DNA from 3 places in the Acidovorax sp. PRC11 genome. Region 3 is predicted to be linked to each of the others. Evidence: predicted binding sites of a transcription regulator. Region 3 holds the regulator's gene; each other region holds the start of a gene.

Region 1 (9,756 bases), on a different contig from region 3:
GGAGCGCGCAAGGCCGCCTCCAAATCGGCCCGCAGCCGCTCGCGCGCGTTCGCGCTGCAGGCGCTCTACCAGCACATCGTGGGCCGCAACGAAGCCACTGCGATCGACGTGTTCACGCGCGACCTCTCCGGCTTCCACAAGGCCGATGCCGCGCACTACGACGCGCTGCTGCACGGCTGCATCGAGAACGCCGGGGCGCTCGACGCCCTGATCCAGCCGAAGCTCGACCGCACGCTGGCCGAGCTGTCCCCGATCGAGCACGCGACGATGTGGATCGGCGTCTACGAATTCCAGAACTGCCTGGACGTGCCGTGGCGCGTGGTCATCAACGAATGCGTCGAGCTCGCCAAGGAGTTCGGCGGCACCGACGGGCACAAGTACGTGAACGGCGTGCTCAACGGCCTCGCGCCCACGCTGCGCGCCGCCGAGGTGGGCGCCGACCGCGGCCCGGGCGCCGCGCCGTCCGCGGACTGACCGGCCTGCCCCATCCGCCGCCGCCGCTGCAGCGGCCGTCCGCGCCGCACGGGCGGACGGGCGCGCCGGCTCCGCCTCCGCCTTCACCTCCTTCTCCTTCCCGCACCGCCATGAAGTTCTCCTCGCGCGCCGAGCGCATCGAACCCTTTTACGTGATGGAGATCGCCAAGGCCGCGCAGGCCCTGGCGCGCGAGGTGGCGCAGGGCCCGGAGCCGATGATCTTCCTCAACATCGGCGAACCCGACTTCACCGCACCGCCGCTGGTGCGCGAGGCCGCCGAGCGCGCGCTGCAACGCGGCACCACGCAATACACCAACGCACTCGGCCTGGAAGCGCTGCGCGAACGCATCGCCGGCTGGTATGCCGAGCGCTTCGGCGTGGCGGTGCCGGCACGGCGCATCGTGGTCACGGCGGGCGCCTCGGGCGCGCTGCAGCTCGCCTGCCTCGCGCTCATCGAGCAGGGCGACGAGATCCTCATGCCGGACCCGAGCTATCCCTGCAACCGGCATTTCGTGAGCGCGGCGGACGGCCGGGCGGTGATGGTGCCCTCCACCGCCGAAGAGCGCTTCCAGCTCAGCGCCGCCAAGGTCGCCGCCCACTGGGGCCCGAAGACGCGCGGCGTGCTGCTGGCCTCGCCCTCCAACCCCACGGGCACCTCGATCGCGCCCGATGAACTGCGCCGCATCCATGCCGAAGTGCAGTCGCGGGGCGGCACCACGATCATCGATGAGATCTATCTCGGCCTCTCGCACGACGAGGCCTTCGGCCAGACCGCGCTGGCGATCGGCGACGACATCGTCAGCATCAACAGCTTCAGCAAATACTTCAACATGACCGGCTGGCGGCTCGGCTGGATGGTCGTGCCCGAGGCCATGGTGCCGGTGGTCGAGCGCCTCGCCCAGAACCTGTTCATCTGCCCGAGCACCGTGGCGCAGCATGCGGCGCTGGCCTGCTTCGAGCCCGAGAGCATCGCCGAGTACGAACGCCGCCGCGCCGAGTTCAAGGCCCGCCGCGATTACTTCATTCCCGCGCTCGAGTCGATCGGCCTGCCTGTGCCCGTGCGGCCGGACGGCGCCTTCTACGCCTGGGCCGACTGCACCGCCGCCGCGCGGCGCCTCGGCGTGGAAGGCAGCTGGGCGTTCGCCCACGAGGTGATGCAGCGCGCGCACCTCGCCGTCACGCCCGGGCGCGACTTCGGCAGCCATGCGCCCGAAACCTTCGTGCGCTTTTCCACGGCCAACTCCATGGCCCAGCTGCAGGAGGCCATCGCCCGGCTCTCCCGGCTGCTGGCGGCCTGACGCGGCGGCTCCGCCAGGCACTCCCATGAGCTTCGAATGGCCCGTGCGCATCTACTGGGAAGACACGGATGCCGGCGGCATCGTCTTCTATGCCAACTACCTGCGCTTCTTCGAGCGCGCACGCACCGAGTGGCTGCGCTCCCTCGGGCTCGGGCAGCAGCAATTGCGGGAACTCACGGGCGGGATGTTCGTCGTAACCGACGCACGGGTCCGCTATCTGCGTCCCGCGAGGCTCGACGATGAACTGATTGTTACGGCCGTGCTCGAAGAAAGCGGGAAGGCATCGCTGACAATACGCCAGCGGGCGCTCCTGAAAACGGAGCACATGACACAATCGGATGCGGTGCTGCTCTGCGAGGGCACCGTCCGCATCGGATGGGTCGACGGCGCCACCCTGCGCCCGGCCCGCATTCCCGGCCACCTTCTGGAACAACTCTCACCATCATGAATTCGCAAGACATGTCCATCCTGCACCTGGTGCTCAATGCCAGCTGGGTGGTGCAGCTCGTCATGGCGCTGCTGATCGGCGTGTCCGTCGCCAGCTGGGCCGCCATCTTCCGCAAGCTGTTCGCGCTCAAGCGCGTGCGCTCCCTCAACGACGATTTCGAGCGCGAGTTCTGGTCGGGCACCAGCCTGAACGACCTGTACGCGAGCGCCGCGCAGAACGCCAAGAGCGCCGGTCCCATGGAGCGCATCTTCGCGAGCGGCATGCGCGAGTTCCAGAAGCTGCGCGAACGCCGCATCACCGACCCGGGCACGCTGCTCGACGGCGCGCGCCGCGCCATGCGCGCGAGCTTCCAGCGCGAAATGGACGTGGTCGAATCCAGCCTCTCCTTCCTCGGCTCGGTCGCCTCGGTGAGCCCGTACGTCGGCCTCTTCGGCACCGTCTGGGGGATCATGCACGCCTTCACCGGCTTCGCGGGCATGGAACAGGTCACGCTCGCCACCGTGGCGCCCGGCATCGCCGAAGCCCTGGTGGCCACCGCCATCGGCCTGTTCGCCGCCATCCCCGCCGTGGTCGCCTACAACCGTTTCGCGCGCGACATCGACCGCGTGGCGATCCACCAGGAAACCTTCATCGAGGAATTCTCGAACATCCTGCAGCGCAACCTGGGCGCGCACCCGGCGCCCGCCTCCGCATCGGGCCACTGACCGGCCGCCCCTTTCCGCCCGCAGCAAGGAATCCCCTCCCATGCCCACCATGGCCTCGCGCGGCGGCAGCCGCCGCCGCTCGATGAACGAGATCAACATGGTCCCGTTCATCGACGTGATGCTGGTGCTGCTCATCATCTTCATGGTGACCGCGCCCATGCTCACCCCCAGCCGCATCGACGTGCCCTCCGTCGGCAAGGGCGCCAAGCCGCCCAAGTCCTTCGGGCAGGTGATCGTGCAGAAGGACGGCAGCCTGCAGCTCAAGACGGGCGACCTCGAACGCCCGGTGACGCTCAAGGAACTCGGCGCCGCCGCCAAGACCTGGCAGGCCACGCAGGAAGAAGGCACGCCGGTGCTGATCACCGCCGACAAGGGCGTGACCTACGAATCCGTGGTCAAGGCCATGGATGCGCTGCAGCGCGCGGGCGTGCAGCGCGTGGGCCTCACTGTCAAGTCGGGCGGCTAGGCGCACCCGCGTCTCCACCGCTCAGCCCGTTTCCCCTTTTTTCGCCGCGCCCCTTCCGGAGCCGTTTCCGAACGCGATGCACGCCCACAACGACCGAGACCAGTTCGCCCCCACGCGTCCGCCGGGACGCCTGCGCGCCGTCGCGCTGGCGGTTCTGGTCCACGCCGCGCTCATCGGCGCCCTGACCTGGGGCGTGAACTGGAAGACCAGTGCGGACCAGCCCGCCATCGAGGCCGAGATCTGGTCCCCCTTGCCGCAGCAGGCCGCCCCGGCCGCGGTCGCCCCGCCGCCACCGCCGGTGCCGGTGCCGCAACCCGCGCCGCCTCCGCCGCCTGCCCCGGCACCCCCCCCCCCCCCCCCCCCCCCCCCCCCCCCCCCCCCGAAGGCCGCCGCCGCGCCCAGCGAGGCGGACATCGCCATCGAGCGCGAGAAGAAGCGGCTCGAACAGGAGAAGAAGGAGCGCCAGCTCCAGGCCGAGCGCGACCGCAAGGAGCGCGAGCGCAAGGAACAGGCCGAGCAGGACAAGAAGGAACGCCAGCAGAAGGAAAAGGCCCAGCGCGAGAAGGAACAGCAGCAGCAGCAGCAGCAGCAGCGCGAGAAAGAGCAGCGCGAGAAGGAACGCCGCGAGCAGCAGGAGAAGCAGGACAAGCTGGAGAAACAGCAGGCCGAGAAGGAACGGCAGGAGCAGCTGCAGAAGAAGCAGGCCGAAGACAAGCGCAAAGCCGAGGAAAAGCGCAAGGCCGATGCGGCCGAAGCCAAGCGCCTGGAAGCGCAGCGCCAGGAGAACATCCGCCGCATGCAGGGCATGGCAGGCGCCACGGGCGGCGAGACCGCCACCGGCAACGCCCAGCGCAGTTCCGGCCCGTCGGGCAGCTATGGCGGCAAGGTCGCGGCCAAGGTGCGGCCGAACATCGTCTACCCGGACGCGATCTCGGACAACCTGAACACCCAGGTGGAAGTGCGCGCATCGCCGGACGGCACCATCGTGGGCATCCGCATCACCAAGTCCAGCGGCAACAAGTCCTGGGACGACGCCGTGGTGCGCGCGCTCGAGAAGACCGACACCCTGCCGCGCGACGTGGACGGCCGCGTGCCGTCATCGCTGTCGATCGGATTCCGGCCGAAGGACTGAGCCGGTCAGCCCGGGCCGCCTGTCCGGTCCCGGAACGGCCATGCACACGCCGCGCGCCCCGTGGGTGCCGCACGCCCCGGCCCACCCTGACGGATCGTTCTTCCCGCACCCGTGAAAACGGGCCCCGTCGTTGAACAGGACCCGTCGATGTGCGGCACGACGCAGGAGGCAGTTCCTGCAATGGCGGGATGCGGACGCGCCCGCCGGCGCATCCGGGGGCCCGCCTTACGCCTCGCGGCGTTCGATCCAGCGGTTGATCTTCAGCGCCAGGAGCGTGCAGACCGCGCCCGAGAGCAGGTAGACGCACACGGCCACCAGGCCGAACTTGGCCGACAGGCCGAGCGCCACCAGCGGAGCGAACGCAGCGCCCACCAGCCAGGCCAGATCGGCCGACAGGGCCGCGCCGGTATAGCGGAAGCGCGGCGAGAAGTTCGCCGTCACGGTGCCCGACGCCTGGCCGTACGACAGGCCGAGCAGGATGAAGCCGACGATGATGAAGATGTTGTTGCCGGTCGTGCCGCTGCTCAGCAGCCAGGGCGTCACGAGGCTGAACAGGCCGATCAGGCAGGCCATCACGCCCAGCGTGTTGCGGCGGCCCACCCGGTCCGCCAGGCTGCCGGACACCACGATGGCCAGCGCCGCGCAGAAGGCGCCCGCGATCTGCACGCCCAGCACGTGGACGATCGACTGCTCGGAATACATCGAGATCCAGGACAGCGGGAACACCGTCACCATGTGGAAGAGCGCGAAGCTCGCCAGCGCGGCGAAGGCGCCCAGCAGCACGTTGCGGCCTTCGTTGCGCATGAGCTCCACCGCGCCGACGGGCGCCAGCTCACGCTGCTGCAGCAGGTCGGTGTACGACTGGCCCACGATCAGCCGCAGCCGGGCGAACAGCGCCACCACGTTGATGGCGAAGGCCACGAAGAACGGGAAGCGCCAGCCCCAGTCCAGGAACTCCTGCACCGAGAGGTTGCTGTAGAGGTAGGCGAACAGGCTGGCCGCGAGCACGAAGCCCACCGGAGCCCCGAGCTGGCCGATCATGGCGTACCAGCCGCGGCGCTCCTTGGGGGCCGACATCGCCAGCAGCGAGGGCAGGCCGTCCCAGGTGCCGCCCAGTGCCAGGCCCTGGCCGATCCGCAGCGCGACGAGCGCGATGATGGCGCCCTGGCCCGCATTGTTGTAGCTCGGCAGGAAGGCCATGCCGGCGGTGGAGGCGCCCAGCAGGAACAGCGCGATCGTCAGCTTGGTGCCGCGGCCCCAGCGCCGCTGCACGGCCATGGAGATGGCGGTGCCGATCGGACGGACCACGAACGCCAGCGCAAAGATGGCGAACGCCATCAGCGTGCCGTCGAGCCGCGAGAGGAACGGGAACAGATAGGAGGGGAAGACCAGCACGCACGCCAGCCCGAAGACGAAGAAATCGAAATACTCGGACGACCGGCCGATGATCACCCCCACGGCGATGTCGCCGGGCGATGCTTCTTCATGGGTGTCCGCATGGGACAGGGATTCCTCGTGATGGAAATCCCCGGAAGGATAGGTAGCGGCTGACCCACTCATATGAAAGCTCCTGGATTCATGCTGAACACGGCTTCCGTTCTACTCTTCGGTTCGCCCCCCTACAAGGCGACTTTTCCCCTACCGGGGGTCGGACAAACCCTTACACTCCCATGGTTTTGCGCCCATCGGCCCGCAGGCCGCGCCAGCGCATACCGGAGGCCCGCGCTTTGACCTTGGACAAAATGTCCAATCGACACGGCCCACCAACGTATTACATTTGCCCCATCCTGTAATCCGCGTTTGCCCTAAACGCGCTTTTGTTACGCCCACCCCAAGCATGTCGAAAACCATGAAACTCCGCGGGCCCGCATGGCTCGGCGCGGCCGCCCTGGCTGCCGGCCTCGCCGGCTGCAGCAAGGCCGTCGTCCTCAATCCGGCGGGCGACGTCGCCGCGCAGCAAGGCCAGCTCGTCGTCACCGCGACGCTGCTGATGCTGATCATCATCGTGCCGGTGATCCTGCTCACCTTCCTGTTCGCATGGAAGTACCGCCAGGCCAACACCGAGGCCGATTACGATCCCGACTGGCACCACTCCACCACGCTGGAGCTGGTGATCTGGACGGTGCCGCTCATGATCATCATCGCGCTGGGCGCGCTGACTTGGATCAGCACCCACAAGCTCGACCCCTACCGGCCCCTGGACCGCATCGACGCCGCCCGGCCGCTGCCGGCCAGCGTCAAGCCGCTGGAGATCCAGGTCGTGGCCATGGACTGGAAATGGGCGTTCTTCTACCCGGAGCAGGGCATCGCGACGGTGAACGAAGTGGCCGCCCCGGTGGACCGCCCCATCGTCTTCAAGCTCACGTCCACGTCCACGATGAACGCGTTCTACGTGCCGGACTTGGCCGGCATGATCTACACCATGCCCGGCATGCAGACCGAGCTGAACGCCATCATCAACAAGGCGGGCGTCTACCACGGCTTCTCGGCGCACTACAGCGGCCCGGGCTTCTCGGGCATGACGTTCAAGTTCCACGGCCTGAAGGACGGTGATTTCGACAAGTGGGTCGCCGACGTGAAGGGCACCGGCAAGGCACTCGATGCCAAGACGTACCTGGCCCTGGCAAAGCCCAGCGAGCGCAACCCCGTGGAGCGATTCGCGTCGGTCGAGGCCGGCCTCTACGACAAGGTGCTCAACCGCTGCGTGGAAGACGGCAAGATGTGCATGCACCACATGATGGCCATCGACGCGAACGGCGGCGAGGCCTACCTCAAGGCCGTGGGCCTGAACCTGCCGCAGGACGTGTGCACGGCCGAGAACTCCGCCCGTGTGATCGCCTCCCTGGAAACGCGCGACGCCACGCGCGCCCCCACCCCGCAATGACCCTGTAGGGCCTGCTGCGCGCGAGCGGCGCAGGCCCCCTTCAGAAGAGACCCGTTATGTCCTCCGAACAAATCTCCGCCTCCCACTGGGCCCTGGGACGGCTCACCTGGGACTCCGTGCCGATGGCGCACGAGCCCATCGTGCTGTGGACCTTCATCGCCGTGGTGCTGGGCGGCCTCGCCGTCTTCGCCGCGGTCACGCGCTTCCGCCTGTGGGGCCCGCTGTGGCGCGACTGGGTGTGCAGCATCGACCACAAGAAGATCGGGATCATGTACATGATCCTCGGCATCGTGATGCTGCTGCGCGGCTTCGCCGACGCGGTGATGATGCGCCTGCAGCAGTCCATCGCCTTCGGCGACAACATGGGCTACCTGCCGCCACACCACTACGACCAGATCTTCACCGCCCACGGCGTGATCATGATCTTCTTCGTGGCGATGCCGCTCGTGACCGGGCTGATGAACTACGTCGTGCCGCTGCAGATCGGCGCGCGCGACGTGGCCTTCCCGTTCCTGAACAACTTCAGCTTCTGGATGACCACGGCCGGCGCCATCCTGGTGATGATCTCGCTGTTCCTGGGCGAGTTCTCCACCTCCGGCTGGCTGGCGCTGTCGAACCTGGGGGCGCAGAACCCGGGGACCGGGCTGGATTACTACATATGGGCGCTGCAGGTCGCGGGGGTGGGTACGACGCTCTCGGGGATCAACCTGATCGTCACCATCATCAAGATGCGCGCGCCCGGCATGAACCTGATGAAGATGCCCATCTTCACCTGGACCTCGCTGTGCACCAACGCCCTGATCGTGGCCTCGTTCCCGGTGCTGACGGCCGCCCTGGTGCTGATGTCGCTCGACCGCTACGTCGGCACGAACTTCTTCACGAACGACTTCGGCGGCAACCCGATGCTCTACGTGAACCTGATCTGGATCTGGGGCCACCCCGAGGTCTACATCCTGGTGCTGCCCGCCTTCGGCATCTTCTCCGAAGTGGTGGCCACCTTCTGCCGCAAGCGCCTGTTCGGCTACACCTCGATGGTGTACGCCACGGTGGTGATCACCATCCTGTCCTACCTCGTGTGGCTGCACCACTTCTTCACGATGGGCTCCGGCGCGAGCGTGAACACGTTCTTCGGCATCACCACGATGATCATCTCGATCCCGACGGGCGCGAAGATCTTCAACTGGCTGTTCACGATGTACAAAGGCCGCATCCGCTTCGAGCTGCCCATGATGTGGACCGTCGCGTTCATGGCCACCTTCGCCATCGGCGGCATGACCGGCGTGCTGCTGGCCGTGCCCCCGGCCGACTTCGTGCTGCACAACAGCCTGTTCCTGATCGCCCACTTCCACAACGTGATCATCGGCGGCGTGCTGTTCGGCCTGTTCGCCGGCATCAACTACTGGTTCCCGAAGGCCTTCGGCTACAAGCTCGACCGCACCTGGGGCCTGCGCTCCTTCTGGCTGTGGGTGGTGGGCTTCTGGGTCGCGTTCGCGCCCCTCTACGTGCTCGGCCTGATGGGCGTGACGCGCCGCGTCAACCACTTCGAAGACCCGTCGCTGCAGATCTGGTTCATCATCGCCGCCATCGGCGCCGGCATCATCGCCCTGGGCATCGCCTGCTTCCTGATCCAGCTGGTGGTGAGCTACCTCAAGCGCGACGAACTGCGCGATTTCACGGGCGACCCGTGGGACGCCCGCACGCTGGAGTGGGCCACGTCGTCGCCCCCGCCGCAGTACAACTTCGCGTTCACGCCCTACGTGCACGAGATCGATGCCTGGTGGGACATGAAGAAGCACGGCTACAAGCGTCCCCTGGCCGGCTACCAGCCGATCCACATGCCGGCCAACACCGGCGCGGGCGCGGTGATCTCCGGCTTCTCGCTGGTGCTCGGCTTCGCGCTGATCTGGCACATGTGGCTGCTCGCGGGCGTGTCGTTCCTGGGCATCGTGCTGGCCGCGATCATCCACACGTTCAACTACAAGCGCGACTTCTACATCCCTGCCGATGAAGTCAACAAGACCGAAGAAGCCCGCACACTCCAACTCGCCCGCTCCCATGTCTGATATCCGTTACCAAGCAGGCGCCGCAGGCGCCCTGGCTGCCCGCGACTACCATCTCGCGGAGGAGCCCCATCCAGAGAACGGCACCGCGCTCGGCTTCTGGCTCTACCTGATGAGCGACTGCCTCATCTTCGCGGCGCTGTTCGCCACCTACGGCGTGCTGGGCCGCAGCTACGCGGCCGGCCCCACCGGCGCGCAGCTGTTCGACCTCTCGCTGGTGGCCATCAACACGGCCTTCCTGCTGCTGTCGTCCATCACCTTCGGCTTCGCGATGCTGCAGAAGCAAAAGG
Region 2 (9,756 bases), on a different contig from region 3:
GGCAGCGGCCTGGATCTGCTGCGGGAGCTGCGGCAGCAGGGCCACGGCCTGCCGGTGCTCATGCTGAGCGCGCACGGGGAGGAGATCGACCGCGTGCTGGGGCTGGAACTCGGCGCCGACGACTACCTGCCCAAACCCTTCAGCCCTCGCGAGCTGGCGGCGCGCGCCAAGGCGCTGCTGCGCCGCGCCGCCGGGCCCGCGGCCGTGCCGGCTCCGGCGGGTTCGCCATCGGCCGGCAGCGCCTTCCACGACGACCTGGCCGGCCAGCGAGTGCACCTGCACGGCCGGCCGCTGGAGCTCACGCGGCGCGAATACCGGCTGCTGTCGGTCCTGCTCGCCGGCGCGGGCCGCATCCACACGCGCGACGCCTTGCTGGCCGCCGCCTGGGGCAGCGACAGCGAGAGCACCGACCGCACCGTGGACACCCACGTCAAGACCCTGCGGGCCAAGCTGCGCGAGGCCGATCCGGCGCGTGATTACATCCGCACGCACCGCGGCATGGGCTATTCCCTGGAGGTATGAAGCCCGCCCTGAGGCGCTTCGCGCCATCCCCCCGAGGGCGGACGCCGCCGGTGGCCCGGCAAAGCCGGTTCCACGGCGTCCGCTGGCATTGCCTGCTCCGCGGCCTTCTGACGGTGTGGGCCGGAGAGCGGCCGGGTATCTGCTGGCGGGCATTACCCGCCTGGAGTGCCCCGCTGGCACGGAAAGGAGGTTAGAACCCATGCGCCTCGGACTGCGGCTGCTGTTCGCGTTCTTCCTCATCAACGGCATCGCGGCGTTCTTCGTGCTGCGGGTGTTCACGGCCGAGATCAAGCCCAGCGTGCGGGAGGTGATGGAGGACATGATGGTGGACACCGCCAACCTGCTGGCGGAGCTGGCGAGCGACGACCTCGCGAGTGGGCGCCTGGCGGCCGGCGCGGAGGACAGCGATTTCGCCCGCCACGTGCGCCGCTACGCGGCCCGGCCGGTCGATGCGTCCATCTGGGGGCTGTCGAAGCAGACGCTGGACTTCCGCATCTACGTGACCGATGCCCGCGGGCGCGTGCTCTTCGACACCGAGCGGCGCTCCGTGGGCGACGATTACTCGCAGTGGCGCGACGTGGCCCGCACGCTGCGCGGCGAATACGGCGCCCGCGCCACGCGCGACGTGCAGACGGACGACACCAGCGGCGTGATGTACGTGGCCGCGCCCATCTGGATCGACGGCGCTGGCGGCGAGCGGCGCATCGGCGGAGTGCTCACGGTGGCCAAGCCGACGCGGACCGTGCAGCGCTTCATCGACCGCGCCGAACGCAAGGTGCTGCAGGGCGGGCTGCTGCTGCTCGCGCTGTCGGCCGCCGTGGGCGTGGCCGTCACCGTCTGGACGGTGTGGCACGTGCGCCGCCTGCGCGACTATGCCCGCAGCGTGCAGGCACCGGGCGAGGGCGCGGGCCCGCCGCCCCCGGTGCCGCGCGTGCCGGGGGAACTGGGCGACCTCGCGCGCGCCATGGACCGCATGCGCGAGCGGCTCGCAGGCCGAGACTACATCGAGGGCTACGTGCGCGCCCTCACCCATGAACTCAAGAGCCCCGTGGCGGCCATCCGCGGCGCGGGCGAGCTGCTGCAGGACGACCTGCCCGCGGACGACCGCCGGCAGTTCGCGGCCCAGGTGGTGGAGCAGAGCGAGCGGCTGCAGCGCCTCGTCGACCGGCTGCTGGAGCTAAGCAAGCTGGAGCAGCGCCAGCATGCCGAGGCCGGCGCCGCGCCCGTGGCCCTGCGCGCCTGCGCCGAGGCTGCCCTGCGCCAGTGCGCCGCGCGCGCCCGCCAGCGCGGCGTGCGGCTGCAGCTGGAGGGCGAAGGCGGCAGCGGCCCGTGGGAGGCCGAACTCATCACCCTGGCACTGGGCAACCTCGTCGACAACGCGATCGACTTCTCGCCTGCGGGCGGCACGGTGCGCGTGGTGCTGGACGGAGCCACCGCCACCGTGCAGGACGAAGGGCCGGGCGTGCCGGACTACGCCCTGCCGCGGCTGGGCGAGCGCTTCTTCACCACCGCGCGGCCGGACGGCACGCGCAGCGGCTCGGGCCTGGGGCTGGCGATCGTGAAGCGGGTGATGGCACTGCACGGGGGCCGGCTCGACGTGGCCCGCACCGCACAGGGGCTGCGGGCGACGCTGGTGCTGGGCGGCTGACGGCCCCAAACGGACGCACCCAGCCCTCCAGCCCGCGGGCCCGTGGAAGCCGCGTGGCGGCGCCGCGCTACTTCACGCCCGCCTCACACACCTCATTTCCCCCTCACACCCGGAACCCAGACTGCCCCTCCATCACCACTTGCCGGAGGAGCTTCCCTTGAAACGTCCCTTTCTCGCCAAAGCCGCCGCGCTGTTCGCGGTCACCCTGCTGCTGCTGTTCGGGCTGGGCATGGTCGAAGACACCGTGCGCGACCGGCAGCACTACCGCAGCGAAGCCACCCGCAGCGTGGCCCAGAGCCTGGCCGGGCCGCAGACGCTGCTCGGGCCGATGCTGCACAGCGCCTGCGTGGAAACCTGGGACGTCGTGACCGGCAAGGGCGAGGAGCGCCGCACGACCGAGCAGCGGCGCGAGTTCCTGCTCACCGCCATGCCCGAATCGCTGCAGGTGCGCTCGGGCGCCGCGATGCAGCAGCTGGCGCGCGGCCTGCACCAGGTCAACGCCTATACCCTCCAGGCGCACGTCACCGCGCGCTGGGCCACCCTCGCGGACCTGCGGCCGCACGCCACCGTGGAGGGGTCGCGCATGCAGTGCGGCGCGCCCATCCTCATGCTGGCCGTGGGCGATGCCCGCGGCATCCGCGCCGCCCGTGTGGAGATCGACGGGCAGCCGCTGGCACTCAAGCCCGGCACCTTCCACCCCACCTACACGCGCGGACTGCACACGCCGCTGCCGGAGTCGCTGCGCGGGCGCGGCGAGCCCCTGAGTGCCTCGGTGGATCTCGAACTGGTGGGGACCGAGCGGCTCTCGGTCGTGCCCCTGGGCGGCACGACCGACGTGCAGTTGCAGAGCAGCTGGCCGCACCCGTCGTTCGGGGGCCGTTTCCTGCCGTCGGAGCGCACGGTCGGCGACGACGGGTTCACGGCGCGCTGGCACCTCTCCGCGCTGGCCACCACCGCGCAGCAGGACGTGGCGGCCAGCCGGCGGCTCTGCGACATCGGGGGCGATGCGGCGCCCTACGAGCCGCCGGGCACGGCCGAGGCGGGCTGCGCCGACGCGTTCGGCGTGTCGTTCATCGATCCGGTCAACCCGTATTCGCTCTCCGACCGCGCCACGAAGTACGGCGTGCTGTTCATCGCGCTCACCTTCGTGGCCGTGGGCCTGTTCGAGCTGCTGCAGCGGCTGCGGGTGCACCCGGTGCAGTACCTGCTGGTGGGCAGCGCCCTGTGCAGTTTCTTCCTGCTGCTGGTGAGCCTGTCCGAGCACCTGCCGTTCGGCACGGCCTACGCGGCGGCGGCCGGCGCATGCGTGCTGCTGCTGGCCTACTACGCCTGCCACATGCTGCGCAGCGTGCGGCGCGGCCTGCCGTTCGGCGCGGGCATCGCCCTGCTCTACGGCCTGCTCTACCTGCTGCTGCAGCTCGAGCAGACGGCGCTGGTGGTGGGATCTCTGGCGCTGTTCGCGGTGCTGGCGTTCGTGATGGTGGCCACCCGCAGGCTGGACTGGTATGCGCTGTCTTCCGGGGGGCGGGCGCTGCCCTCTGCCCCGCGGACGGAGGCAGGCCGATGACCGGGAACACCGCCTCCACCCCCTCCATCGCGGCATCCGCCGTACCACACGGCACCGCAGCCTGGTCGGGCTATCTCTCGGCATGGCAGATGCCCGGAGCGGCCATGGCACCTTCGCCTCTCGGCCCGGAGGAGACTGCCCGGCTCGAACGCTACCGCGACCGTTTGCTGGCGGCGTGGGAAGCCCGCGACCAGGACGCCCTGCGCACCGCGAAGCAGGCCGTGCTCCGGACGGTCTGCATGCGCCCGATGCGCAGCCCGGTCTTCACGCAGGCCCTCCGCGTCCTGTCGTGGCGCATGGCGGCGCTGCGCCTGGGACGGTCGCGCGTGTGAGCGTGGCAACGCTGCTGCGCGGTATCCGCCCTGCGGCCTGCCGCCTGGATGACCGACTCAGGCCGCGGCAGCGACCCGGCTCTCGGCTTCCGCCCCGGCCGGATCGCTGGAGCATGCGCCGCCGCAGCCGTGGATGGGCTCGGCCGGCAGCGCGTCCGGCGCATGCACGGTGCCGCTGGCAGGGTCGTAGCCCACGCGGCGCAGGTGCAGGGCCAGCGCGGCATCCATGGTCTGGGTGTGCTGCGGGAACCAGACCGCCAGTTCGCTGGCCATGTGGCGCAGCACGGCGGGCTCGCCGGCTTCGGCGCGGGCCGTGCCCTCGCCCATGACCTGCAGCACCACCTTGTGCTGCAGGCTGTGGCAGTTGCCGGAGGCGAAGCGGGTGGCGGCCATCCAGGCGTCTTCGCGCGCGAAATGCCCGGTGGTGTGCGCCACGAGCGCGCGCCACGCGGGCAGCAGGGCCCCGTCGTCCGCCTCCTGGACGGCGGCCAGCAGCGCGACGAATTCCTCGTGCGTTTCATCCATGAGGGGCAGGTCGAGGGCCAGGCCCTCCGACCATTGCAATGCGGCCATGCGTCTCTCCAATCCTTGGGGCTTCGGGTGAGCGATGCAGCTTAGGCGCTGCCACCCGGCGGGGATTTGACGCAGGTCAGCCTTCTCCCGCGGCGGCAGCCAGGCGGTGGCGAAGGCCGGGCGTGCAGCGAATCCGCACACGCAAAAAAAGAGGCCGGAGCCTCCCTGGTGGAAGGATCCGGCCCACAGAGGACCATGGCGTGGCGTGCCATGGTTCCCACCAGTGTGGCTTACTGGTTGTACATGCGCTTGGCGTCGGCGACGCACTTGTCCTTGGCATCGCCGCTCATCGTGTCGCAGCGCTCCTTGGCGGCCTTGTAGTCGGCTTCGCGCTTCTCTTCGGCGGCGTCCTTCTTGGCTTCCGCCACATTGGCGTTCTTCTCTGCCATCGAGTCGGCGGGCTTGGCCTGGGTGCGTGCCACCTTGGCGTCTTCCTTGGCCTTCACGTGGGCTGCCTTGGCATCCTTCTGGCACACGTTCTTGGCGTCGCCCTGCAGGTCGTCGCACTTTTCCTTGGCGACGTCGTAGGCGGCGTCGGCGCGGGCTTCGGCGACCTTGTAGGTGTTCTTGTCGCTGGGCTTGTACTGCGCCTGCAGTTCGGCCTTGGCGATCTTCTCGTTGCCCTTGGCTTCCTTCTGGCAGACGTCCTTGGCATTGCCGGTCATGCCGTCGCACTTGGCCTTGGCGGCCTTGTAGTCGGCGGAGATGCGGTCGCCCGCGGCCTTGTGTTCTTCCTTGGTCATGGCCATGCCGGACGTGGCGATCAGACCGGCGACGGCCAGGGCGAACAGATTGCGTGCGTGTTTCATTGTTTTCTCCTCAAGTCAGTGAAGGGGGGTTGGTTTTTTCGAAGGCTTCCGGAGCGTTGGCTCCGGCGGCCGATGTGTTGTGAGGGGGAGAGTTTGGACAGCCGGGATCACTTGTCGAAGCGGAAATCCGGATGGCGGTCCTGCCAGTCCTTGAGTTCCTTCTCGGCAGCGTCGCGGGCCAGGCCCTGGCGTTCCTGCAGCTTGCCCAGGAACTGGTCGCGCTTGCCGGCCACGACGTCCAGGTCGTCGTCGGTCAGCTTGCCCCATTGCTCCTTGATCTTGCCGGTGAATTGCTTCCAGTTGCCCTTGATGGTGTCTTCGTTCATGGACGATCCTCTCTTGGTACCTCGCTGCCCCATCCACTCCGGTGGGGTGGAACCCTGCGGGCTGCGATGGAAGAGACTGTAAGAGTCGCCCAGTCACCGTCGCGTAGGTACGCCGGATATGGCCGCGTCAGCCCAGGACTACTGGCGACGTGGGCACCCAGCCATAAAAAAAGGGCATGCGAGCATGCCCTTCGTCTTCGATGGCGCAGCGGCGCCTGGAGGCATCAGTGCGACAGGTGGAGCCCGCACTCGCGGTTGTCCTCGCCCTTGGTGGGATCGACGTAGTCGAAGTTGTTCGGCAGTCCATGCGCCTTGCAGTACTCGTGCAGGTCCTTGGAACTCCAATGCAGCAGAGGCGCGACCTTGATGAGGCCGTCGGGGTTGACGCTCACGGGATCCATCTGCGCGCGCACGGCGGTGTCGGTGGCGCGCAGCGCCGTGAACCAGACCTTGGGCGCCGTCTCGCGCAGGGCGCGCGCGAAGGGTTCGAGCTTGACCTCTTCCGTGAACGCGGCGTGGCGCGGATCGTCCAGCGCGGGCGTGGGACCTTCCACGGCTTCGCGGTGGGCGCGCGAGCGCCTGGGCAGGTAGATGCGCAGGTCGAGGTTCAGCAGGCGCGCCACCTCGTCGGCATAGCGGTAGGTGGCCTCGGTGTTGTAGCCGTTGTCCATCCACACCACCGGGATGTCCGGCCGGGCCTGCGTGCACATGTGCAGGATCACGGCCTCGAACGGCCGGAAATTGGTGGTGACGATGGCGGGCTGGCCCAGGCCGATGGCCCAGTCCACGAGGCCCTGCGCGTTGCGGCCGAGTTCGGCGTTGATCTGTGCGAGGTCGATGCTGCTCATGGGAATGCGTGGCTCCGGTGACCCGCCGGGAAGGAGATGGAGGACCGGCGGCAGGGTGGGGATTGTGCCGCGCGCCCGGCCGTGGACGCCGGACCCGGCCGGACGCCCCCGCTGCGCGCAGGGGCCTTCCGCCTTCCCGCAACAAACATGTCCATATGTCACTGTCGAGTCACACAACATGGTTACAAATTGCCAGCCTCCGGGGCCGCCGTGCGCCGGAGCACGCCCACAACGCTCTACAACATCCGCGTCCCATGTCCATTTCCCCGCTCCGCGCACGCCAACCCGTGCGCCATCCCGTGGCAGTCGCCTCCTCCCTGCTGGTCCTTCTCCTGAGCGCCTGCGGCGGCTCCGGAGGTACGTCCGACAACTTCGAGAAGGGACGCTGGACCACTGGCGACCTGCACACGCACACCGTCCAATCCGACGACTCGCGCACCACCCAGACCCTGGACTTCCTGCTGGGCAAGGCCTTCACCACCTATGGGCTGGACTGGATGGCGGTCACCAACCACCTGCGCTCGTCCAAGTACGACGATGCGGCGAACCTGCTGCCCGCGCCCCGGGCCTTCGCCTACGGCATGGAGGCGTACGAGATGCCGCGCATCAAGGCGCTGCAGGATGCCGGCAGCTACAAGGGCAAGCTGATCTACTCCGCCTTCGAATGGGACATGCCCACGCACGACCACATCGGCGTCGGCATCTTCCAGGGGGCCAGCGGCAGCTGGAAGACCTCCCCGAGCGCCGCCAAGGAGTTCCAGTACCTGTTCACGACGGGCGCCGAAACGCTCTTCGATCCGGCGGACGTGGCCCGCTGGAAGACCCAGTACCCGCAGCGCTACAACCAGACGGGCGAAGACGCCCTCAAGGCCATCGCCTGGCTCAAGGACAAGTACCCCGACACCAGCTACGCGCTCATCAACCATCCCTCGCGCAACCCGGGCAAGTACACGATCGCCGACTTCCGCCAGATGAACGATCTGGCGCCCCGGATCGTGTTCGCCATCGAGGGCATGGTGGGCAACCAGCTCGAACCCGACCGCGGCGGCTACACCTCCGCCTATGTCGATGCCAACCGGCCCAACCGCACCTACGGCGGAACGGACTACGTCGTGGCGCAGGTGGGCGGCGTGTGGGACGCGCTGCTGGGCGAGGGCCGCCGCATCTGGAACATCGCCGACTCCGATTCGCACTTCGAGATCGACTCGAACAACAACAGCAGCGGCTACTACCCCGGCGAATACGCCAAGAACTACGTCTGGCAGGCCGCCAAGGCGGACGGCCACATCGGCGGGCTGGTCGACAGCCTGCGCGCGGGCCGCAGCTTCGGGGTGTTCGGCGACCTGATCAACGCCCTGGACTTCCAGGTGTCCGGCGCGGCCGGCAGGGCGACCATGGGCCAGGAGATCCAGGCAGCCTCCGGCGAACGCGTGACGGTGCGCATCCGCTTCAAGAGCCCGCCGGTCAACAACTACCAGCGCCCGGTGGCGAGCGGCAACCTGGGGAACATGACGCCCAAGGTGGACCACGTGGACCTCATCGTGGGGGACGTGGGCGCCAAGGCGCTTCCCGGCACCGACGCCTACCGGCAAGCCACCAACCCGAGCACCCGCGTGGTCCGCCGCTTCACGGCCGCGGACTGGACCACCGACGAGGAAGGCTACAACGTGGTGGAGTTCCCGATGACGGTCACGAAGAACCAGTACCTGCGGCTGCGCGGCACCAACCTGGGCGAGAACGTGGCCGGGCTGACGTCCGGGGGCGAGCCGCTGCCGGACCAGCCGGTCACCACGACCGATCCCGCCAGCCGCCACGACCAGATCAACGACCGCAACTACGGCAGCCTCTGGTTCTATTCGAACCCGGTCTTCGTGTCGCTGCGCTGATCGCGCCACACCTCGCCGCCCGCCTGGGTGAAGTCGGCCAGCGAGGCGCGCAACCGTAGCACGCCGGTGCGTCCCGCGGCGCCGCTCAACGGCGGTGGCGCGCTGACCGGCAGCACGCTGAACCGCTACCTGACGCGCGCCGCTACGTGCAGGACCAGATCACTTTCACGCCGCTGCTTGCGGGGGAGCCCTGCACCATCGCACAGCCCCTGTCCAGGGGCTCTGCGGGAATGTCCTGCATGCCGAAATGCAAGGGTCAGCGGGAACCGAAAAACACGGCAGTTGCGGCACAGTGCGGGGCGCAATGTCGCTTGCCTACTGGTTCCGGGAGGAACCTGCGGAGCCCATCGAGAATGGGAGAATTCAATACGGACCGGGAAAGGGGTTGCCCAAGCTGGTTTTCAAAGGGTTGGACAATTCACAGAAACTTGTCGAGAAGATAGCCACCGTCGATCCGGTGCGCAAGAAGATCATCCTGATCCAGCCTAGAGAGAAAGCCCTTTATGTCTCAGGCTTGCGAGAACCAGGGGTACCGGGATACCTGTATCTGTTCGCCCATGCGAATGCAACCCGCCTGCAGGGAGTGCTAGATCTTGGAGAAATCGTCAAGCTATTTCGCTTCAGCGGGATCTGGCACAAACAGCCGATCTTGCTAGATGCCTGCAATGCCGGCGCAATGGTAGACGGCGTCGCCAGCGTGTTGGCGAGGTCCTTGCAAACCCACGTGACGGCGCCTACTACGACCACATGGAATCATCCTTTAGGTGGCTCTGCCATCGGTCAAGGAGCCTTCGACAAGCTTCCAGGCATATTGGAGAGGCTGTCCATTCCAAACTTCCTGCGCCCGGGACAGTGGCGAACCTGGGGGCCGGACGGTGAGCCCATCGCCATTACACGCACATCCCCGCGCGATGGTGGTGAACCCGTCAGAGGACCATTGGCAAACGAGCTGCTGAGAAAGCGATGATTTTGCGCTGTTGGAAACGGATGGGCTGCGGCCTGCGACTACTTTTGCTTTTCTCGGCCCTGATCGGCAGCTACACCGCATGGTGGTGGATCGACAGCGCTCGCACCTGCGAAACCCAGGACGAATACAACCTTCGCGGCATCTGCCTCCTGCGCATCCAGGAGCGGGCCGAGCAGGGCGACAACGCCGCACAGTGGGGCTACGGCGCCTACCTCGAAACGGAAGGCAGGGAATCGGAAGCACGCCAATGGCAATTACGCGCCATGCATGGGGCACAG
Region 3 (9,756 bases):
CGGCCGATGCGCTGGGGCTGGCGGCGGCGCTGGCGCGGCACTCGCTGCATCCGCTGTCGCGCGCGCTGGTGGAAGCGGCCGGGCCGCACGGCGAGGGCGCCGCTGCGCGCTGGAAAGTGAGCGACGTGCGCGAGGTGGCGGGGCAGGGCCTCGTCGCGCGCGTGGACGATGGCGAAGGCCGGCTCGCGCCCGCGTTGCTGCGGCTCGGCCGGGCGGCGGAGAGCGAGCCTGAATCAGTGCAGCAGATGGCGTTGTGCGCGGAGCCGCTGCCGGAAGGCACGGCTGCGGTGGTCGACGCGGACGGCACGCCGCACGCAGCCTGGCCCGCCGAGATCGCGCGCTTCGACTGGCGTGAAGACCTGCGCGCCGATGCGGCCGGCGTGATCGCCCGCCTGCGCGGTGCCGGCATCGCGGTCGAGTTGCTTTCCGGCGACCGGGCCGATGCCGTGGCGCGCGTGGCCGCGAGCGCGGGCATCGCGGTGGCGCGGGGCGACTGTTCGCCGCAGGACAAGCTCGACCGCATGCGCGCGCTGCAGGCCGCGGGGCACCGCGTGGCGATGGTGGGCGACGGGCTCAACGACGGGCCGGTGCTCGCTGGCGCGCACGTGTCGTTCGCCTTCGGCCGCTCCGTGCCGCTCGCGCGCTCGCGCTCGGACTTCGTGGTGATGGGCGACCGGCTCGCGATGGTCGAGCGCAGCGTGCGGCTCGCGCGGCGCACGCTGCGCGTGGTGCGGCAGAACCTCGCCTGGGCCGCGGCCTACAACGCGCTGTGCGTGCCGCTCGCGGTGGCGGGCTGGATGCCGGCCTGGCTCGCGGGCCTGGGCATGGCGCTCAGCTCGCTGCTGGTGGTGGCCAATGCGGCGCGCCTCGCACGCAGCGGGCGCGGGGAGGGCAACGGGCCGGACACCCCGGCCACCGCACCGGGCGCGGCCGTGCCGCAGGCCGGCGCAGCGCTCGCGCAGGGAGCCGTGTGATGGACATCCTCTACCTGCTCATTCCGCTGTCCGTCGTGCTCGTGCTGCTGATCCTCGTGGGCCTCTGGTGGGCCATCGACCGCGGCCAGTTCGAGAACGTCGAGCAGGAAGGCGAACGCATTCTTCGGGACGATTGATGCTCGTCAAATGCTCCCTGCCTCCCTCTCGTCAGAATTTGTAAGCAAACCAAAGAGGTGCCCGATGGATTCTTCTGTCTCGAACGCCGCGCACTACAACGACACGGTCGTGCGGCAGTTTTCAATCATGGCCGTCGTGTGGGGGGTGGTCGGCATGCTGGTCGGCGTGCTCATCGCCGCCCAGCTCGCCTGGCCTGAACTCAACTTCGGCGTTCCGTGGCTCAGCTACGGCCGCCTGCGTCCGCTGCACACCAACGCGGTGATCTTCGCGTTCGGCGGCTGCGCGCTGTTCGCCACCAGCTACTACGTCGTGCAGCGCACGGGGCAGGTGCGCCTGTTCGCGGGCCGGCTCGCCTCGTTCACCTTCTGGGGCTGGCAGGCGGTGATCGTGGCCGCGGCCATCAGCCTGCCGCTGGGCTACACCACGGGCAAGGAATACGCCGAGCTCGAATGGCCCATCGACATCCTGATCACGCTCGTGTGGGTGTCGTACGCGATCGTGTTCTTCGGCACCGTGGGCAAGCGCCGCGTGCGCCACATCTACGTGGCCAACTGGTTCTTCGGCGGCTTCATCCTCGCGGTGGCTCTGCTGCACGTGGTCAACAGCGCGGAAGTGCCAGCGGGCTGGATGAAGAGCTACTCGGCCTATGCCGGCGTGCAGGACGCGATGGTGCAGTGGTGGTACGGCCACAACGCCGTGGGCTTCTTCCTCACCGCCGGGTTCCTGGGAATGATGTACTACTTCATCCCCAAGCAGGCCGGCCGCCCGGTGTACAGCTACCGCCTGTCGATCGTGCACTTCTGGGCGCTGATCTTCACCTACATGTGGGCCGGCCCCCACCACCTGCACTACACCGCGCTGCCCGACTGGACGCAGTCCGTGGGCATGGTGTTCTCGCTGATCCTGCTGGCCCCCAGCTGGGGCGGGATGATCAACGGGATCATGACCCTGTCGGGCGCCTGGCACAAGCTGCGCGACGACCCCATCCTGCGCTTCCTGATCGTGTCGCTGTCGTTCTACGGCATGGCCACGTTCGAGGGCCCGATGATGTCCATCAAGACGGTGAACGCCCTGAGCCACTACACCGACTGGACCGTCGGCCACGTGCACGCCGGCGCGCTCGGCTGGGTCGGCCTGATCACCATGGGCTCGCTGTACTACCTCGTGCCGCGCCTGTTCGGCCGCGAGAAGATGCACTCCATCAAGGCGATCGAGCTGCACTTCTGGATGGCCACCATCGGCATCGTGCTCTACATCGCCGCCATGTGGATCGCCGGCGTCATGCAGGGCCTGATGTGGCGCGCGGTGAATGCCGACGGCACGCTCACCTACACCTTCGTCGAGAGCGTCAAGGCCACCTATCCCTTCTACGTCATCCGCTTCGCCGGCGGCCTGCTCTACCTCGCGGGCATGGTGGTGATGGCCTGGAACGTATGGAAGACCGCCATGGCCGGCCGCTCGGTCAAGGTGCAGATCCCGGCCGTGGCACCCGCCCACGCCTGAACCCCTGGAGCGCTTTCATGTCCGACAACACAACGACAAAAGCCGGTTTCTCCCACGAGAAGATCGAGACCAACAACTTCCTCATGATCGTGCTGATCGTGCTGGTGGTGGCCATCGGCGGCCTGGCGGAGATCGTGCCGCTGTTCTTCCAGAAGTCGACCACCGAGCCGGTCGAGGGCGTGCAGCCCTACACCGCCACGCAGCTGCTGGGCCGCGACATCTACCTGCGCGAGGGCTGCTACAACTGCCACTCGCAGATGATCCGCCCCTTCCGCGCCGAGACGCTGCGCTACGGCCATTACTCGGTGGCGGGCGAGTTCGTGTACGACCACCCCTTCCAGTGGGGCAGCAAGCGCACGGGCCCGGACCTGCACCGCGTGGGCGGCAAGTACAGCGACGAGTGGCACCGCATCCACCTGAACAACCCGCGCGACGTGGTGCCCGAGTCCAACATGCCGGCCTATTCCTGGCTGGAGAAGACCGCGGTGGACCCGTCCGTCGCCGCGCCCCGCATGAAGGCGCTGCGCGTGGCCGGCGTGCCCTACACCGACGAGCAGATCGCCGGCGCGGCCGAAGAGGTCAAGGGCAAGACCGAGCTGGACGTGCTGGTGGCCTACCTGCAGGTCATGGGCCGCGCGCTCAAGTAACGGGAGGCCGCCATGGACATCACCACGGTGCGCATCATCGCGACGCTGGTTTCGTTCGCGCTCTTCCTCGGGATCCTGGTCTGGGCGTTCTCGCGCGGCAACCGGTCCCGTTTCGAGGAGGCCGCGCAGCTGCCGTTCGCCGAGCAGGACGCTCCCCTGAATTCTTTGAAGAACGAGAAGAACCATGAGTGACTTCACCCACAATTTCTGGTCGGTGTACGTCGTCGCGCTGACCCTCGGCGGCATCGCCGGCTGCCTCATCCTGCTGTGGATCACCTCGCGCAAGAAGGTCGAGCCGCGTGCGGACAACACCACGGGCCACGTCTGGGACGGCGACCTCACCGAGATGGACAACCCGATGCCGCGCTGGTGGATGTGGCTGTTCGTCATCACCATCGTGTTCGGCCTGGGCTACCTGGCCGCCTATCCCGGCCTCGGCCGCTTCACCGGCCAGCTGGGCTGGTCGCAGCGCGGCGAGTACGAGAACGAGATGGCCAAGGCGAAGGCCGAGCTGGAGCCGCTGTATGCCCGCTTCGCGGCGATGTCGACCGAGCAGGCTGCCGCCAGCCCCGAGGCGATGGCGATCGGCGAGCGCCTGTTCATGAACAACTGCTCGCAGTGCCACGGCTCCGATGCGCGCGGCAGCAAGGGCTTCCCGAACCTGGCCGACGGCGACTGGCTGCATGGCGGCGCGCCCGCCAACATCCGCGAGACGATCGAGAAGGGCCGCATCGGCATGATGCCGCCCATGGCCGCGGCCGTCGGCTCGCCCGAGGACGTGCGCAACCTCGCGCACTACGTGCTGAGCCTGTCGGGCAGCCCGCACGATTCGCTGCGCGCCTCGCTGGGCAAGTCCAAGTTCACGGCGTGCGCTGCCTGCCACGGCATGGACGGCAAGGGCAACACCGCGCTGGGCGCGCCCAACCTGACCGACGATGTCTGGCTGCACGGCTGGGGCGAGGGTGCCATCACCGCCATGATCAACCACGGCAAGACGAACCAGATGCCCGCGCAGGCCGGCAAGCTCACCGATGCGCAGATCGGCGTGCTCACCGCCTACGTGTGGGGCCTCTCCAACCGGCCGGGCGCGAACACCGCAGCGGCCGCTCCGGCCCGCTGAACGAAGGGACCGCACGGGGAGCGCCGCCGGCCGGCGCGCCGCTCCCTTTTCGGCCCCGATGCGCGATGCGCAACGACCCGCTCCCACGACACGAGACCGCCGGCCGGCAAAGCAAAGCAGAACCCCATGAAGCCCCCTGACGGACAGCCGCGCAAGGTCATCCCGATCGCCCCCGTTCCGGCGGACGGCGGATCGGCACAGGCCGAAGTCGTCTCCCTCTACGAAGCCCAGAAGAAGATCTACCCGCGGTCCATCGCCGGCGTGTTCGCGCGCTGGCGCTGGGCCATGGTCGCTTTCACGCAGCTGGTGTTCTACGGTCTGCCGTGGCTGCAGTGGGGCGAGCGGCAGATGGTGCTGTTCGACCTCGGCGCGCGGCGCTTCTACCTGTTCGGGCTGGTGCTCTACCCGCAGGACTTCATCTACCTGACGGGCCTGCTCATCATCTCGGCGCTCTCGCTCTTCCTGTTCACCGCGGTGGCGGGCCGGCTCTGGTGCGGGTTCGCCTGCCCGCAGACGGTGTACACCGAGATGTTCATGTGGATCGAGCACAAGGTGGAGGGCGACCGCAGCGCGCGCCTGCGGCTCGACAACGGACCCTGGACCTTCGAGAAGGTCCGCAAGAAGGCGCTCAAGCAGTTCCTCTGGATCGCCGTCTCGGCATGGACGGGCTTCACCTTCGTGGGCTACTTCGTGCCGATCCGCGAACTGGGCGCAGAGGTGATGGCGCTGCAGGGATCGTGGCAGCTCTTCTGGGTGGCGTTCTACGGTTTCGCCACCTACGGCAACGCTGGCTTCCTGCGCGAGCAGGTCTGCAAGTACATGTGCCCGTACGCGCGCTTCCAGAGCGCGATGTTCGACAAGGACACCCTCGTCGTCACCTACGACGACGCGCGCGGCGAGCCGCGCGGCCCGCGCAACAAGTCGGTGGACCACCGCGCGAAGGGCCTGGGCGACTGCATCGACTGCACTCTGTGCGTGCAGGTCTGCCCGGTGGGCATCGACATCCGCAACGGCCTGCAGTACGAATGCATCGGCTGCGGCCTCTGCGTGGATGCGTGCAACACCGTGATGGACAAGATGAAGTACCCGCGCGGGCTCATCCGCTACTCCACGCAGAACGGCGTGGCGAACCGCTGGACGCAGTCGCAGATGCTGCGCCGCGTGCTGCGGCCGCGCGTGCTCATCTACACCGCCGTGCTGGTGGCGCTCAGCGCCGGCATGATCACGAGCCTGGCGCTGCGCACGCCGCTCAAGGTGGACGTGGTGCGCGACCGCGCGGCGCTCTCGCGCATCGTCGCGGGCGGGCGGCTGGAGAACGTCTACAGCCTGCAGATCATGAACGCGACCGAGGCGCCCCAGCGCTACCGCATCGCGGCCACGGGCATGGAAGGGCTGGTGGTGGCGTCCGACGCCGAACTGGAGATCGGCGCGGCGCAGTCGCGCTGGGTGGCCGTGCGGCTGCAGATCCCCTACGGCTCGGCCGCGCCGGGATCGCATCCGGTGGCGTTCGACATCGAGGCACTGGGCACGCATGCCCACGTGCGCGAGAAGTCCATCTTCCTCGTGCCGCGCTGAGCGGCATGCAGAGGGTGGGGATTGGTGTTATTCGGTATTGGCGTGCCCCGCGACCGCATGGTGTGATGGGCGCGCGACGAGGAAGAAGGAGCCAGATCATGACGACAGCAACCCATGCAGCGGCGACGGCCGGCGGCAGCGCGGCCGGCACGGCAGCCCAACCCTGGTGGAAGTTCGGCCACGTGTGGATGGTGATCGCGGGCCCCGCGATCGTGGTGGTGGCCGGCACGGCCACCGCATGGCTCGCCGTGCGCCAGCCCGACCCGGTGGTGGCCGAGGACTACTACCGCCAGGGCATCGAGATCAACCGCACGCTCGCGCGGGAACGCGCGCGTGCCGGCATGGAGCCGGCGATGAAGGCACGCAACCACGCCGCCACGCCGCAGCAGGACCAGCCGCGCTGAAGTGGCCTCGCCCCGGCGGGCCGCCGCTTCCGGTAGCAGCAGATGCAACGCAAAGGAGGAGATCGCGATGAAAGCCCAGCGCCTGATGTGGATCGCCTGGCCCGCCTTCCTGGTGGCCGGCCTGATCGAAATGGTGGTGTTCGCCTTCGTGGACCCGGCCGCCCTGCACTGGGCCGACCAGCCCCTCGCCCTCTCGCGCGAGGGCGTCTACACGGTGGCGTTCTTCGTGTTCTGGGCGCTGTGCATGCTCTCGGGCGCGCTCACCACGCTGCTGTCGATGTCGCCGTTCGAACTCAACCGCTGCCCCGTGCCCACGGGGGAGCGCCCGCTGGAATGCGGCAAGTTCATGCAGTGATGCGCACAAAGCACGGTCGTCGAACACGCATTGCCTCACCCGCCAAAAGGCCGCGGAGCAGGCCATGCCGGCAGACGCCGTGGAGCGGGCTTCGCCCGGCCACCGGCGCCTCAGGGGGATGTCAGTGGCAAGCCTGGCTGTTGACTATCCGCTTGAGCGCATCCGGCTCGACGATGCGCACGTGCCGCTGCTTGACCTCGACGATGCCTTCCTCGACGAACTTCGAGAACGTGCGGCTCACGGTCTCCAGCTTGAGGCCCAGGTAGCTGCCGATCTCCTCGCGCGTCATGCGCAGCACCAGTTCGGACTGCGAGAAGCCGCGCGCATGCAGGCGCTGCACGAGGTTGAGCAGGAACGCGGCCAGGCGCTCCTCGGCGCGCATGCTGCCGAGCAGCAGCATCACGCCGTGCTCGCGCACGATCTCGCGGCTCATGATCTTGTGCACGTGGTGCTGCAGCGCGGTGACCTCGCGCGACAGCTCCTCGATGCGGTCGAAAGGCATCACGCAGACCTCGGCGTCCTCCAGCGCGACGGCATCGCAGGTGTGGTGGTCGCTCACGATGCCGTCGAGCCCGATGATCTCGCCGGCCATCTGGAAGCCCGTCACCTGGTCGCGCCCGTCCTCGGTGGCCACGCAGGTCTTGAAGAATCCCGTGCGGATGGCGAAGAGCGACGTGAAGGCCTCGCCGTTGCGGAACAGCGTGGCGCCGCGCTTGACCTTGCGGCGCGTGGCCACGATGTCGTCGATGCGCTGCAGCTGCTGGTCGTTCAGGCCGAGCGGCATGCAGAGTTCGCGCAGGTTGCAGTTCGAACAGGCGACCTTGATGGTGTGAGGATTCATGGATGAGTGGCCTTCCCTTCGAGGCATTCCGGCCACTGCACGACTGCCGTGTACGGAGTGGACACGCGGTCAATGTGGCATACAACTGTGATGCGTCAATTGTGGCAGCGACACGCTTCCAAATGCTTGACCGATGTCAAGGACGCGGGCGCGGCACCTGGTGCACATTGTGGACCGACAAGGAATTCCGCACCATGAACGCTGTGACTCCCGAGCTTCTGCGCCGCTTCGACGTGCCGGGGCCCCGCTACACCTCCTATCCGACCGCCGACCGCTTCGTGGAGGCCTTCGGCCCGGACGAGTACGTGCTGGCCCTGCAGCAGCGCCGGCTCGGCTCGGCCGCCAAGGCCGTGCCGCTCTCGCTCTACGTGCACATCCCGTTCTGCGAATCGCTGTGCTACTACTGCGCGTGCAACAAGATCATCACGCGCCATCCCGAGCGCGCCGACGTCTACCTGCGCTACCTGAGCCGCGAGATCGATCTGCACATGGCCCACTGCGCGCCGGGCCAGGCCGTGAGCCAGCTGCACATCGGCGGCGGCAGCCCCACCTTCCTGAGCGACGACGGGCTGCAGGAACTCATGAACATGCTGCGGCGCAGCTTCACGCTCGTGCCCGGCGGCGAATACTCGATCGAGGTCGATCCGCGCACGGTGGACGCGCAGCGGCTCGCCAGGCTCGCGCAGCTCGGCTTCAACCGGCTGAGCTTCGGTGTGCAGGATTTCGACCCGGCCGTGCAGAAGGCCGTGCACCGCGTGCAGCCCGCCGAGCAGGTGTTCGCGCTCGTGCAGGAGGCGCGCCGGATCGGCTTCGAGTCGATCAACGTGGACCTGATCTACGGCCTGCCCCGGCAGACCCCCGAATCGTTCGACCGCACGCTCGCCCAGGTGGCAGAGCTGCGGCCCGACCGCATCGCGCTCTATGCCTATGCCCACCTGCCCGAGCGCTTCAAGCCGCAGCGGCGCATCGTGTCGGCCGAGCTGCCGATGGCCTCCGCCAAGGTCTCGATGCTGTCGCGCTCGCTCAACGCCTTCCAGGACGCGGGCTACGTGTACGTGGGCATGGACCATTTCGCGCTGCCGGACGACGCACTGGCCGTGGCCAAGCGCCAGGGACGGCTGCACCGCAACTTCCAGGGCTACAGCACGCAGCCCGACTGCGACCTCATCGCGCTGGGCGTCTCGGCGATCGGCCGCGTGGGCGCCACCTACAGCCAGAACGCCAAGACGCTCGACGAGTACTACGACCTGATCAACCAGGGCCGCCTGCCGGTGGTGCGCGGCCTGGCGCTCACGCGCGACGACCTCGTGCGGCGCTCGGTCATCATGGCGCTGATGTGCCAGGGCGAAGTGCTGTTCGAGCCGATGGAGCAGTCGTGGCTGATCGACTTCCGCCGCTACTTCGCGGCCGAGCTGGAAGTGCTGGGCGGCATGGCCGGGGACGGCCTGGTCACGCTGGGCGACGATGGCATCACGGTGACCGAAATGGGCTGGTTCTTCGTGCGCGGCGTCGCCATGGTGTTCGACCGCTACCTGCAGGCCGACCGCACGCGCGCCCGGTTCTCGCGGATCATCTGAGCCGCCGCGCACGCCTTCGAGCGACCGAGCACCGCCGAGCCGCACCATGCCCGATGCCCTGATCTGGACGGCCTTCGCCATGGGACTGGCGGGCGGACCCCACTGCCTCGCGATGTGCGCGGCACCCTGCGGCGCGATCATCGGCGGCGCGGGCGCGGGCGCGGGCGCAGGACGCCGGGACGGGCGCCGCGTGCAGTGGATGGCCGTGGCGCCGGTGGCCGGCCCGCAGACGGGGGGCGCTGCCGGAGCCCGTGCCGGCATTGCCGGCCCGGGAGGGGGTGTCGTGCGGGCGGCGTGGTTCCACCTCGCGCGCCTGGCCGGCTACGCGCTGGCCGGCGCCACGGCCGCGCTGGCCATGGACCGGCTCGCCTGGCTCACCCAGCAATCCGCCGCGCTGCGCCCCGCGTGGACCCTGCTGCACGTGGCCATGCTGGCCTGGGGCGTGCTCATGGCGCTGCAGGCGCGGCAGCCCGCCTGGGTGGAGCGCGCCGGCCGGTCGGCATGGGCCCGGCTCGGGCCGGTGGTGCGCGCGCCGGGCGGCGTGGCGGCGGCGGGCCTTGCCTGGGCCCTGATGCCGTGCGGCCTGCTTTACTCGGCGCTGCTGGTGGCGGCGCTCGGCGGC

Evidence for each region. The regulator FNR, encoded in region 3, switches genes on or off when oxygen is low (the NO sensors DNR and NnrR bind a similar motif). The targets are predictions, from matches to a motif close to TTGATNNNNATCAA.
Region 1: a site for FNR is predicted at 6,250-6,263, ahead of cyoA (ubiquinol oxidase subunit II). Genes of this name have one in related genera too.
Region 2: a site for FNR is predicted at 4,709-4,722, ahead of Q9R47_RS19375 (hemerythrin domain-containing protein). Genes of this name have one in related genera too.

Annotation. Positions count from the first base shown of each region.
Region 1 covers NZ_JAUZUQ010000006.1:252,336-262,091, forward strand. Annotated here, with positions in the region: gene nusB (transcription antitermination factor NusB) at 1-474, shown strand, start outside; gene Q9R47_RS09430 (pyridoxal phosphate-dependent aminotransferase) at 585-1,772, shown strand; gene ybgC (tol-pal system-associated acyl-CoA thioesterase) at 1,798-2,220, shown strand; gene tolQ (protein TolQ) at 2,217-2,924, shown strand; gene Q9R47_RS09445 (ExbD/TolR family protein) at 2,965-3,390, shown strand; gene tolA (cell envelope integrity protein TolA) at 3,467-4,522, shown strand; gene Q9R47_RS09455 (MFS transporter) at 4,748-6,082, opposite strand; gene cyoA (ubiquinol oxidase subunit II) at 6,360-7,406, shown strand; gene cyoB (cytochrome o ubiquinol oxidase subunit I) at 7,463-9,469, shown strand; gene cyoC (cytochrome o ubiquinol oxidase subunit III) at 9,462-9,756, shown strand, end outside.
Region 2 covers NZ_JAUZUQ010000020.1:18,051-27,806, forward strand. Annotated here, with positions in the region: gene Q9R47_RS19355 (response regulator) at 1-522, shown strand, start outside; gene creC (two-component system sensor histidine kinase CreC) at 722-2,170, shown strand; gene creD (cell envelope integrity protein CreD) at 2,328-3,737, shown strand; gene Q9R47_RS19370 (hypothetical protein) at 3,734-4,069, shown strand; gene Q9R47_RS19375 (hemerythrin domain-containing protein) at 4,127-4,642, opposite strand; gene Q9R47_RS19380 (hypothetical protein) at 4,873-5,451, opposite strand; gene Q9R47_RS19385 (CsbD family protein) at 5,559-5,777, opposite strand; gene Q9R47_RS19390 (phosphoadenosine phosphosulfate reductase family protein) at 6,002-6,625, opposite strand; gene Q9R47_RS19395 (S-layer protein) at 6,880-8,511, shown strand; gene Q9R47_RS19400 (hypothetical protein) at 8,816-9,478, shown strand; gene Q9R47_RS19405 (hypothetical protein) at 9,499-9,756, shown strand, end outside.
Region 3 covers NZ_JAUZUQ010000016.1:1-9,756, reverse strand. Annotated here, with positions in the region: gene Q9R47_RS17415 (cation-translocating P-type ATPase) at 1-974, shown strand, start outside; gene ccoS (cbb3-type cytochrome oxidase assembly protein CcoS) at 974-1,111, shown strand; gene ccoN (cytochrome-c oxidase, cbb3-type subunit I) at 1,176-2,615, shown strand; gene ccoO (cytochrome-c oxidase, cbb3-type subunit II) at 2,633-3,262, shown strand; gene Q9R47_RS17395 (cbb3-type cytochrome c oxidase subunit 3) at 3,275-3,454, shown strand; gene ccoP (cytochrome-c oxidase, cbb3-type subunit III) at 3,447-4,382, shown strand; gene ccoG (cytochrome c oxidase accessory protein CcoG) at 4,509-5,957, shown strand; gene Q9R47_RS17380 (FixH family protein) at 6,056-6,361, shown strand; gene Q9R47_RS17375 (hypothetical protein) at 6,429-6,716, shown strand; gene fnr (fumarate/nitrate reduction transcriptional regulator Fnr) at 6,838-7,557, opposite strand; gene hemN (oxygen-independent coproporphyrinogen III oxidase) at 7,752-9,134, shown strand; partial or broken gene Q9R47_RS17360 (sulfite exporter TauE/SafE family protein) at 9,181-9,756, shown strand.